DNA from 2 places in the Caldalkalibacillus horti genome. Region 2 is predicted to be linked to the other one. Evidence: riboswitches for the same ligand, from Rfam matches in the RefSeq annotation. Region 2 holds a riboswitch; the other holds the start of a gene.
What was found. Region 2 has a riboswitch for S-adenosylmethionine ahead of J2S11_RS12805 (methionine biosynthesis PLP-dependent protein). Riboswitches for the same ligand answer to the same signal wherever they lie in the genome.
Positions count from the first base shown of each region.

Region 1: linked by a shared signal. The riboswitch ahead of mtnK (S-methyl-5-thioribose kinase) and the one ahead of J2S11_RS12805 (methionine biosynthesis PLP-dependent protein) in region 2 are both predicted to bind S-adenosylmethionine.

Region 1 covers NZ_JAUSTY010000009.1:135,549-141,652, forward strand. The annotation lists gene J2S11_RS12185 (amidase domain-containing protein) at 1-115, shown strand, start outside; gene trmL (tRNA (uridine(34)/cytosine(34)/5-carboxymethylaminomethyluridine(34)-2'-O)-methyltransferase TrmL) at 315-782, shown strand; gene J2S11_RS12195 (HAD family hydrolase) at 842-1,567, shown strand; gene mtnA (S-methyl-5-thioribose-1-phosphate isomerase) at 1,919-3,007, opposite strand; gene mtnK (S-methyl-5-thioribose kinase) at 2,973-4,226, opposite strand; SAM riboswitch class I at 4,342-4,524, opposite strand; gene J2S11_RS12210 (pyridoxal phosphate-dependent aminotransferase) at 4,675-5,865, shown strand; gene J2S11_RS12215 (2,3-diketo-5-methylthiopentyl-1-phosphate enolase) at 5,991-6,104, shown strand, end outside.
Region 2 covers NZ_JAUSTY010000010.1:73,505-79,608, forward strand. The annotation lists gene pdhA (pyruvate dehydrogenase (acetyl-transferring) E1 component subunit alpha) at 1-795, shown strand, start outside; gene J2S11_RS12790 (alpha-ketoacid dehydrogenase subunit beta) at 829-1,842, shown strand; gene J2S11_RS12795 (dihydrolipoamide acetyltransferase family protein) at 1,897-3,204, shown strand; gene J2S11_RS12800 (hypothetical protein) at 3,373-3,498, shown strand; SAM riboswitch class I at 3,656-3,757, shown strand; gene J2S11_RS12805 (methionine biosynthesis PLP-dependent protein) at 4,022-5,176, shown strand; gene metC (cystathionine beta-lyase) at 5,169-6,104, shown strand, end outside.

The DNA of each region.
Region 1 (6,104 bases), on a different contig from region 2:
ATTGGTGAATGCTCATACGACAAACAGCCGTCACCGATATTGGAGCTATACTGATTCCCACGCATGGACAGAGCAGGTTGAATACAGGTTCTTTCGTATTGTTAATTATTTTTAAGACTTTGGAGGCTGAACACTAAAGAATTTGTAAAGAGATTGAAAGAGATTAACCCTAATATTTACGTGCAGAAGTTATGATGTTATATAATCTGTAGAAAAAGTTGTTAAAAGCGAGCAATTAACTATTTTTGATGGACAGTTTGTAGGATTACCCTTACAATATAATGAAAATGAAGATAACAGACAGAGGTGTAGGTGTGGGTTTTCATATTGTATTATATCAACCAGAGATTCCTTACAATACAGGAAATATAGCTAGAACATGCGCAGCGACGAATACGAAGCTACATATTATTAGACCAATGGGCTTTACGACTGATGACAGAATGCTTAAAAGAGCAGGCTGTGATTATTGGCATTCGGTAGATATTGCCTACTACGATTCGATGGAGGAGTGTATGGCTCTTTACTCTGATCATCGTTTCTTTTTTATTGAAACGCAAGGTAAACATACCTATACAGAGGTCACTTATAAAGATGGCGATTTTTTTGTTTTTGGTAAAGAGTCAACGGGTATTCCTAAGTCAATCCTAGAGCAGCATAGAGAAAACTGGATCAAAATTCCTATGAGTCTTGAGCATGTTCGTTCCCTCAATTTATCAAACACGGCAGCCATTTTAGTTTACGAAGCATTACGTCAAACCAATTTTCCAGGTCTAGAGTAAGGCATGCATGTTTTTTAATGCTTTACCAAACGACTGCTCATATAGGGGAGGAATAAGTAATGAGTAAAGCTATACTGTTCGATTTAGATGGAACCTTGTTGCCAATGGATACGGGTTATTTTGTAGAGCATTATATGAAAGCGTTGGCGGTTAAAGTAGCCCCGATTATTGAACCAAAGCAATTCACGAAAGCTTTGTGGGAGGCTACACATGAGGTTATGACGAACACTGATCCAGAGCGTTTGAATATGGAAGTGTTTGAGGAGGCTTTTTTAAGGTTGACAACGTTAAAAAAAGAACAGATTTGGCCTGTTTTTGATACGTTTTACGCAGAAAGCTTTCCGGATTTGGTTCAGCATTCACAGCCATCTCCTGTCGCACAGCTTGTTATTAAGGAGGCAGTAGAGGCAGGATATAAGGTTGCTATTGCTACGAATCCCATTTTCCCTAAGGTGGCTATCGAGCATAGGATGAAATGGGCGGGAGTATTAGATGCTCCATTTGCAAAGGTTACAGTGTATGAGGAAAGTCATTTTACCAAGCCGCATTTACCGTACTATCAAGCAATCTGTGATGATATTCAGGTACATCCTGAGGATTGTATTATGGTTGGAAATGATATGCAGGAGGATATGATCGCTAGTCAGCTAGGGGTGAAAACCTATTTAGTCGAGGGAAATGTTATTGATCGAGGGGAGCCACAATTTCCTATCAATGATCGAGGTAGCCTTTCAGATTTATTGGATAAGCTAAAAGGAAGAGAAGGAATATTCTCAGCAGATTGATAAGGTAGAGATATAATCTAAATTCAAAAAAAGAATCAAATAAAAAAGGACAAAATAAAAAGGGCTTCTCAAGATCAACATTGACTTTGAGAGCCCTCTTTTTCTTTTAAAACATACTTTTACACTTGGTCTGTTTTTGTTTTCTCATCATATCCAGCTGTAAAGATAACGGCAAGAAAAGCAATACCGATAAGGCAAATAACTATAGTACCCACTATATAAACCTCCTGCAAAAAAACTGTTTCTTCTATTATAATATGTCCTAAAATGTTTTGCAAAATGTTCGGGTCAAAACATGTGACTTTTTTGTGCTTATTTATGTTACGTAATACTCTAATTCATAGCTATTAATCATTTTGCTTCATTTATCTGAAGCTCTACAATGTTATGGTTTTGAAATAGCTCAGCTAAGCCTTGCTTATAGTTTCCACGGACGATTCCTTTTTCCGTTATAATGGCTGTCACCAAATGGCTAGGAGTGACATCAAAGGCTGGGTTGAAGGTTTGGATGCCCGCTGGAGCAACAGGGATTTCAGAGATGTGAGTAATTTCAGTTCCTTCACGCTCCTCAATCGGAATGTCTGCTCCTTGCTCTGTATTTAGATCAATGGATGAAAGAGGTGCAGCAACATAAAAAGGAATATTGTGGGCCTTAGCCAATACAGCTAACCCATATGTTCCTATTTTATTTGCTACATCACCATTGGCTGCTACACGATCTGTCCCTACAATTACGGCTTGAATCCAGCCCTTTTGCATGACACTAGCAGCCATATTATCGCATATCAATGTAACGTCAATTCCCGCCTGCTGAAGTTCAAAAGCAGTCAAGCGTGATCCTTGCAGAACGGGGCGTGTCTCATCAGCATAAACTTTGATATTCCAGCCCTTTTCCTGAGCTAAATAAAAGGGAGCCGTTGCTGTTCCATATCTTGCTGTGGCTAAGCTACCAGCATTACAATGAGTAAGTACCCCTATGCCATCCTCAAAGAGGGTTAAGGCATGTTCACCGATGGATCGACAAACATTTTCATCCTCTTGTTGAATAAGACGTGCTTCCTCTAACACTAGCTGGATTAGTTCTGGAGGACTAATCTCAGGGTGGTTAAAGGCTTTCGTTTTGATTCGCTCAAGTGCCCATACTAGGTTGATAGCGGTGGGTCTTGAGCTAGCTAAATAGCTTGCCTGCTCAGTGATAAGCTGTTCTAGTTCCCTCCGACTGGCGTTTTGTGCGTGCCGGATACCTAGATATAAGCCATACGCTGCTGTCATTCCAATGGCTGGAGCACCTCTTACCTGTAAGGATTTAATAGCTTCCCAAGACTCTTCAATGGTACGAATGAACAGATACTCAATATGTCTTGGTAGCCTTGTTTGGTCAATTAAGATAAGCTGGTCTAGCTCTTTATCCCACTGAACCGAAGCGAGTGGCTGTGTCATGCTGCTTTTCCTCCCATTGCTGAAATGATGATCGTATAGGTGCAGAAATCGATTGTTCCTTAGCCCACTTCTGGCGATGAAGAATGAGCTGTTGTCCTACGTATAAGGAAAGCTTCTCAGCGTAAGCTCTTTCCGTGTCATCCACTATAGTATCTAAGTCAGCTACGTGGGCTAAGCCGACAACTCTACGGATAACCTTACATCCTGCAAAGCCTAAGGCATCCTCTTTAACTTGTTGAATAAATTGCTGAACAAATGCCTCGTTTCTAAGGGATGGATCAGTAGCCTGTGATAGGCTAAGCAGGGTAAATTGCTGCTCGAAAACGTCCCAAATTTGATGAATAGATTCAAGCAGATACTGCTGATAGACATTTCGTTGCTCCACATTTTTAATACGCACCTCTTGAGCTGCAAAATTCAGGACGAAGTTAGCAAAGACAGCGCCGATATCAAATCCTATTGGTCCGAAATAAGCAAATTCAGGATCAATGACTTTAGTGCTTGCCGATGTCACAAAAATACTTCCTGTGTGTAAATCTCCATGAATTAACGCTTCTGTAGCGGTTAGAAATTTGTATTTTAATTGGGCTACTTGACCTTTTAGCTCTTGATTCACCCAAAGCTCCTTAACCTGTTCCTCAATCAGTGGATTAAAGGAATTTTTTTCAGCATTATAGTAGGGGTCTGTGAACACAAGATCCTCTGTTATTTTACACAGGTCAGGATTGATAAACTCGGCTAGCTTTTGCTTTTTTACTTCTGGCGCTAAGAAAAAGTCAGACTGATAAAATGTTGTATGGGCGATAAAGTGTCCGATATGCTTAGCAAATTCCGGATACGTTTTCGCTTCAATGAGTCCCTTGCGTAGGATAATATGGTCGGACAAATCCTCCATAATCGTTAAAGATAGCTCCTTATCGAAATGATATACCTTTGGTACTAGTCCAGGTAAAATTTCATGCTGAAGCTGAAGTGCTTCGGATTCAATCCTTGCTCTGTCTAAGGAAAGCGGCCAGGATTCTCCTACCACACGAGCATAGGGTAGTGCCTGCTTAAAAATAACGGAACGATCTGACTTTTTATCCTGTAGATGAAAAACAAGATTAAGATTCCCGTCTCCAATTTCTCTTGAGGTTAGCTGTGCTCCTTGTTCAAACAGCCCTGGGATACCAAGAGCGTATTCCTTTGCTTCTTCTTCTGATAATGCACGATAAGCCATATTTTTAGCCCCCTAAACGAAAAATTTCCAAAAAACGAATAGCGATATAAACATTTGAGCATATAAAAAGCCTCTTCCTGAGGAAGAGGCGTAAGCGCTAATGAGCTGTTCCGCACTCTTATCTCTCAGGATTAAATAATCCTGCAGGATGTAGCACCGTGCCATATTCGTGTGTATTCACGAACCTCTTGTTTGTAAATCAATTCTTTTCTACAACAAGTGGCACCACGGTAGTTGTGGTATACGGTCGGTTGCCGGGCGTCATCGGGCCAGTCCCTCAGCCTTCTCTGGATAAGAATAGCAATATTTATTTACTTGTATTTTGTAAAACATCATACATGGAGACTAGGTTATCTGTCAATGAATTTTTTAAAAATTATTCCTTTTTCATTTTCTGCTTTACATTTCTCTCAAAATGACTATAGTTGAAAAGTAAAGAGGTGAGCAAATGAGGAAGAGCTTTCAAATTCAACCAGCAAAGCGTATGGATGCTTTGCCTACACAATTCTTTGCTAGCCTAGTAGCAAAGGTGCAGAACAAAGTCAATCAAGGGTGTGATGTGATTAATTTAGGGCAGGGTAATCCGGATCTGCCAACCCCTTCACATATAGTAAATGCGTTACAGGAAGCAGCAGAAAATCCGCTATACCACAAGTATTCCCCCTTTCAAGGCTATCCATTTTTGAAGGAGGCTATTGCTGAATTTTACCGTAGAGAATATCAGGTCGATATTGATCCTGAAACGGAGGTAGCCATATTATTTGGTGGGAAATCTGGATTAATTGAGGTTAGTCAGTGTTTATTAAATCCAGGAGATTCGTGTCTGGTTCCAGATCCAGGCTATCCGGATTATTGGTCGGGAATAGCACTAGCTGAGGCCAAGATGTCTTACATGCCACTTCGACCTGAAAATCAGTTTTTACCAGATTATAAGGAAATCGGGCAGGAGGCTCTGGATGAAGCTAAGCTTATGTTCTTGAATTATCCGAATAATCCAACGGCATCCGTAGCGACAGCAGATTTTTTCCGTGAAACGGTGGACCTAGCCTATGATCATTCGATTGCTGTTGTGCATGACTTTGCTTATGGAGCGATTGGCTTTGATGGGAAGAAGCCCATTAGCTTTTTGCAGACTCCTGGAGCGAAAGAAGTGGGTATAGAAATTTACACATTATCTAAAACCTACAATATGGCCGGTTGGCGTGTGGGCTTTGCCCTAGGAAATAAAGAGATGATCCGTTTAATTAATCTGCTACAGGATCATCAATTTGTCAGTTTGTTTGGAGGAATTCAGGCAGCTGCTGCAACGGCCCTGTTAGACTCTCAGGGCTGTGTAGAACAGCTGGTCCAAACGTACGAAAACAGGCGCAATTCCTTTTTTGCACAACTAGATCAGATGGGCTGGAAGGCAACTCCTTCAGAGGGCTCCTTTTTCGCTTGGTTACCTGTTCCTACTGGATTTACGTCAGCCAGCTTTGCCGATCTGCTTTTGGAGGAGGCTCATATTGTAGTTGCACCGGGAATTGGCTTTGGTCAGCAGGGTGATGCCTTTGTTCGGGTAGGCCTATTGACCGATGAGGATCGAGCAAGAGAAGCGATAAAAAGGGTTGAACAATTAGGAATCTTTCATGTAACATGAGAATTAATTTCTTTGATGTGAGGCTATGAATTCTTTTTACATTGTCATAGAGTAAATCACCTATGGATTTTATCTAGAAACGTGAATTTAATTTACGGTTTTTTGTTAATGTGGGAGGGGAATTGATGAGTACAGAGCTAGTGGTTGCTACGTATCTAGTCTTCGATGCCAAGGGAGATTTTGAGAAAAAAGCAGAGAAAATAGCGATTGGTTTGACGGTAGGCTCTTGGACTGACCTA
Region 2 (6,104 bases):
CGTGATCATGCAGCAACCATGACATTTGGTCATTCTTTAATATCTATTTTATTGTATTGGGCAGGTAGAATTGAAGGCTGTATTCCTCCACAAGATAAGCATATTTTTCCCCCTTCTGTCCCTATAGCTACTCAAATTCCTCATGCTGTCGGTACCGCATGGGCTGAAAAGCTAAAGGGTGGGGAAGGAGCATCCATCGTCTATTTCGGTGATGGGGCAACATCAGAAGGAGACTTCCATGAAGGATTAAATTTCGCGAGTGTTTTCCAGCTTCCTGTTGTATTTTTTTGTCAGAACAATGGCTATGCAATTAGTGTTCCCGTTTCCAAGCAAATGAGATCTAAAACCATCGCTCAAAAGGCTATTGCTTATGATATGCCTGGAGTTCGTGTGGATGGTAACGATGCCCTAGCTGTTTATCAAGTGACCAAAGAAGCGTTAGAGCGTGCTAGAAAGGGAGAGGGTCCAACTTTAATTGAAGCGGTAACCTGGAGGTATGGTGCACATACAACAGCTGATGATCCTACGAAGTATAGAGATCAGAGCGACAGTGAGGCTCGAAGACAATTTGATCCACTAGACCGTCTGGAGAAATTACTGCAAAGGCATGATGATTGGGATGAGCTATGGGCCCAAGAGCAGTCTAAGAAAGCCGAAGATGAGATTCAAACAGCAGTGATGGAAATGGAAGATAGACCTCCTGCCGATCCTACGTATATGTTTGAGCATGTGTTTGCCCAGGCACCTCAAAGCCTATTACAGCAGAAAAGGACTTTTGAAGAGAAGGGGGTGTAAGCTTTGAGTATGGAAGCGAAGTCGATAGGAAGAATGTCAAGCCAGTCAAGTCAGAATGAAACATCAACAGCTCCGATGACATTGGTTCAGGCGGTAACAGATGGTTTACGTACGATGATGCGTCGGGATGAAACGGTTCTCGTTTTGGGAGAGGATGTAGGACAGAATGGGGGAGTGTTTCGAGCAACGGATGGGCTACTTGCTGAATTCGGAGAAACGAGGGTTATGGACACCCCCTTAGCAGAAGCTGGCATTATTGGAGCTAGTATAGGTCTAGCGATGAATGGCTTTAAACCTGTAGCTGAAATACAATTCCTAGGTTTTATTTACCCTGGCTTTGAGCAAATTGTTGCCCATGCTTCACGTATTCGAACTAGAACATCAGGGAGGTATTCAGCACCGCTTGTCATACGGGCTCCTTATGGGGCAGGAATTCGGGCACCGGAGCTACATTCTGATAGCACAGAGTCATTTTTTGTTCATCTTCCAGGCTTAAAAGTGGTGGCACCTTCTTCCCCGTATGATGCCAAAGGGTTATTAATCGCAAGTATTGAGGACCCTGATCCCGTCTTATTCTTAGAGCCTATGAAAAGCTATCGAGCAGAAAGAGAAGATGTCCCTCTTGATCACTATACGGTAGAGCTAGGAAAAGCAAAGAAGCTACATGAAGGGGATGATGTTACAATCATCTCTTGGGGAAATATGGTTCGCCCTGCCCTTGAAGCGGCTAAGAGTATGGCTATGGAATCTCAGATACAAGCAGATGTACTAGATTTGCGGACACTTTATCCAATGGATGAAGAGGCTATTACAAAGTCTGTTGAAAAAACGGGAAGAGTGATTATCGTGCATGAAGGGCACAGGACAGGTGGAGTAGGGGCAGAAATTATATCTTTGATCAATGACCAAGCTTTATTTTCGCTTAGAGCGCCGATTGAACGTGTGACTGGCTTTGATGTACATGTCCCACTATTTGCTTTAGAGGATGATTATGTTCCTTCTGTTGAACGAATTAAAAAGGGCATCGCTAAGGTGATGACGTTTTAAACGAGAGAAAGAGTGAAGCGATGCTAATCAAAAGGAGGGATATACTTGTTTGACATGAAGCTGCATGATATTGGAGAGGGCATGACAGAAGGAGAGGTTGTCAGAATTCTAGTACAGCCTGGGGACAGGATTCAAGCTGATCAGCCTGTGCTAGAAGTGCAAACGGATAAGGTGTGTGCAGAGCTACCTGCTCCTGTTGGGGGTAAGGTAGTCGAAATCCTAGTACAAGTCGGAGATGTCATGCGTGTAGGAAGTACCTTAATTAAGATTGAGGAGCACAGTCAAGAACAAGCCGAAGAACGAGCCAAAGTGCAGGCAGAAGTTCAAGATGAAGTGCAAGTCCCTTTAGAGACAACACACCTTTCAGTAAAAGAAGATAATAGCAAGCATCCTTCACAACTCAAAAATGTAAAGGCGGCCCCATATACTAGAAAAATGGCCAGAGATTACGGTATTAATATTGAAACTCTCCAAGGAACTGGTCCATATGGAAGGATTACCATTGATGATGTCGCTAGATATGCTAGTGAACATGGCAAAAGTGAAGCTTTTGGGGAAGTAGCAACAACAACTATTGCTCATCAACAGAAAAATGCAGATACCACATTCGAACCTACCATTTCATCTAGCATGCCTGAAGTTATCCCTTTTACTGGTAGGCGTAAGCAAATAGCACATAAAATGAGTCAATCCATGCTAACTATCCCGCATGTTACCCACTTTGATCGAATAGATTTCACTCAGCTTCAGGAGCTCAGAGAACAGTACCATAAGGATACGCAAGGTTCATCTACTAATCTAGCTGGAGAGTATATCAACCAAGAGCGGTTGTCAGTCATGGCTTTTATTATTAAAGCACTGGCGATGAGTCTAGACCAATTTCGTATCTTTAATGCGAAGCTTAATGAGGAAAAAGGAGAAATTAGCATAGAGTCTCATGTGAATGTTGGGATCGCCGTTCATACAGACGAAGGACTAATTGTTCCTGTCTTACACCATGCTGAAAATCTCAGTATTTTTGATATTAATGAGCAAATGAAGCAGCTTACTTACCGAGCGCAGCATAATCAACTGCAAGCCAGTGATTTGCGTGGAGGGACAATCACAATAAGCAATGTAGGGCCTATAGGTGGAATGTTTGCTACCCCTATTATTAATTATCCAGAGGTCGCCTTGTTGGCTTTTCATCAGCTTGAGGATATGCCAGTTGTCAGAAATAAAGAGATCGTCATTCGTTCAATGATGAATTTTTCCATGTCCTTTGATCATCGAGTAGCAGATGGGGTTACCGCTGTACAGTTTACGAATCAAATGAAACGGATGCTTGAGAACCCGTTATCTCTTTTTTCTAAGCTAATCTAATTTAACCTAACTTCTTTATTAACTAACTGTCTTTACGTAGCATGTAAAGGCGGTTTTATTTTGTCTTCAGGGTAAGAAAGACAATTGCTTCACACAAGAAAAAAACATAGAATTAATATAGGCTGATAACGTTTCCAAGTAAGATGCAGTAGAACGGAGAGATGATACATGAACTCAAATTTTAGACTGAAATTAACAAGTATTATGATCCTATTTGCTATTATTGTCTCTTTAACTATTGCCGCCATGGACTATCGTCGATTAAAGGAGCAGGTGCCTTTAACTCATAGCTAGGCTAAGAAAAGAAAAAATAACCTTGATAAACAAATGAACATAGTATAAGATGAGAATAATCTAAAAATTATCATATATTTGATTGTGCATCATATTGATAATCATGAGAAAGTGTTTAGAACCTGTTTATGTAGCAAAGCTATATGTGTTCTAAGCATTCTTATCCAGAGAGGTGGAGGGACTGGCCCGTAGAAGCCTCAGCAACCAGTCAATACGTTGACCAGGTGCTAATTCCAGCAAGCAGCTTAAAAGGTTGTAGTGTTGTTTAAATAATAGCAGCAACTCACCAAACCTTTTGTGCATGCTTGATAGATAAGAAGAAGCGATTTTTAATAAAAGAGGGAAAGAAAAGACAATGTAAAGAGGTTCAATCAAAGGATTCCTCTAGTTGTCACTTCCGTACACTCCTCTTTTTATCTTTAGGAATCATCGCCTTCTTCTTTGGAAGAAGGCTTTTTATATTTTGAAGCCTTCTTACAAGCAAAGCTACAAGGATTGACTAATAATTAGGAGGCTATTGAAAATGAGTAAAAAACAAGAGGAATATCGATGTAGAACCCAACTAGTCCAGCTAGGTAATGGTAAAGATCCACGCACTGGAGCCGTTAACCCCCCTATCCATTTGTCCACCGCTTATCGTCATGAAGGGATTGGGCAATCCTCAGGGTATGATTACGTCCGAACAGGTAATCCTACCAGGCAAATTGTAGAAGAAGGAATAGCCAATTTAGAAGCAGGAGACCAAGGCTTTGCCTGTAGCTCTGGTATGGCTGCCATCCACACATTATTTTCCATTTTTGAGCAAGGTGATGAGATTATTGCTTCTCTTGATCTTTACGGAGGAACGTACCGTTTATTTGAGCAAGGCTGGCGCAATTGGGGACTAACGTTTCATTACGTAGACCCTAGAGATGTGACCGAACTGGAAGGTCGGATCAATGCTAAGACAAAAGCTATTTTCATTGAAACGCCTACAAATCCGTTAATGCAAACCGTTGATATTGGAGAGGTTAGCCAGATAGCAAAGAAACATGATGTTTTACTTATAGTAGACAATACATTCTATACCCCTCTTCTTCAAAGACCAATTGAGGAAGGAGCGGATATTGTTGTCCATAGTGCAACGAAATATCTAGGGGGACATAATGATGTGTTAGCTGGTTTAATCGTAGCCAAGGGAAAGGAGCTTTGTGAAAAGCTTGCCCTTTATCATAACGGAATTGGTGCCGTCCTTTCACCCTTCGACTCCTGGCTACTCATTAAGGGAATGAAGACGCTAAGCCTTAGAATAGAAGCTCATGCGTCAAACGCCAAGAGGCTAGCCCAAGTGTTAAGTGAGCATGAGGCAGTGGAAGAGATTCTCTACCCTGGTCAGGGAGGAATGCTTTCCTTTCGATTAAGGCGTAGTGAATGGGTTGATCCTTTTTTAAGGAGTCTCAAGCTGATTACTTTTGCTGAAAGCTTAGGTGGTGTAGAAAGCTTTATTACGTATCCATTCACCCAAACTCATGCAGACATTCCAGAGGAAACAAGAATTCAGAATGGAATTTGTAAAAAGCTGTTACGCTTTTCCGTAGGTATAGAGCATGTGGAGGACTTAGTAGGAGATATTCAGCAAGCATTAGCACAGGTCTTAAGCTTGGAGCTTACGAATGAGGGGGTTAACATCCATGGCTAAGCAAACGTATGATTTTCAAACAAAACTCCTGCACAATGATCATAAAATAGAGAAGTATACTGGTGCGGTCAGTGTACCCATCTATCACGCTTCTACCTATCATCAATGGGATGTGGAGCAGCCTGGTGAATATGATTATGCTCGCTCAGGTAATCCAACTAGAGCAGCGTTAGAGCAAACGATAGCTGAGCTAGAAGGTGGTTCGAGAGGCTTTGCCTTTGCTTCAGGTATGGCCGCTATTACAACTGCTTTCTTCTTACTATCTAAAGGCGATCATGTCTTAATTTGTGATGATGTATATGGTGGAACATACAGAATGATTACTAAGGTCCTTAGTCGATTTGGGATTGAGCATAGCTTTGTAGACATGAGTAATGTAGACGAAGTCGAAGCTAGTATAAAGCCCAACACCAAGGTGTTATATATAGAAACACCATCTAACCCTTTGCTTAAAGTGACTGATTTGAAGGCGATTGTCCGACTGGCTAAGAAGTATGATTGCTTAACCTTTGTAGACAATACCTTTCTAACACCAGTCCTACAGCGTCCGTTGGAGTTAGGGGTAGATGTGGTTATCCATAGTGCTACTAAGTTTATATCTGGCCATAGTGACGTCATATCAGGACTTATTGTCGTGAAGAATGAAGAGCTTGCTGAACAAATTTATTTTCTTCAAAATTCATTCGGAGCCGTTTTAGGAGTTCAGGATTGCTGGCTCGTATTACGCGGATTAAAAACCTTATCTGTCAGAATGGAGCAATCTACGAGAAGTGCGTATCAAATTGCAGCATTCCTTGAGCAGCATCCTTTGGTCGAGCAGGTTTATTATCCAGGACTACGCTCCCATGAAGGCTACTCGATCCAACAGCAGCAAGCTAAATCAGCGGGGGCGGTCCTTTCATTTTCACTTAAAAACAAAGAAGCCGTT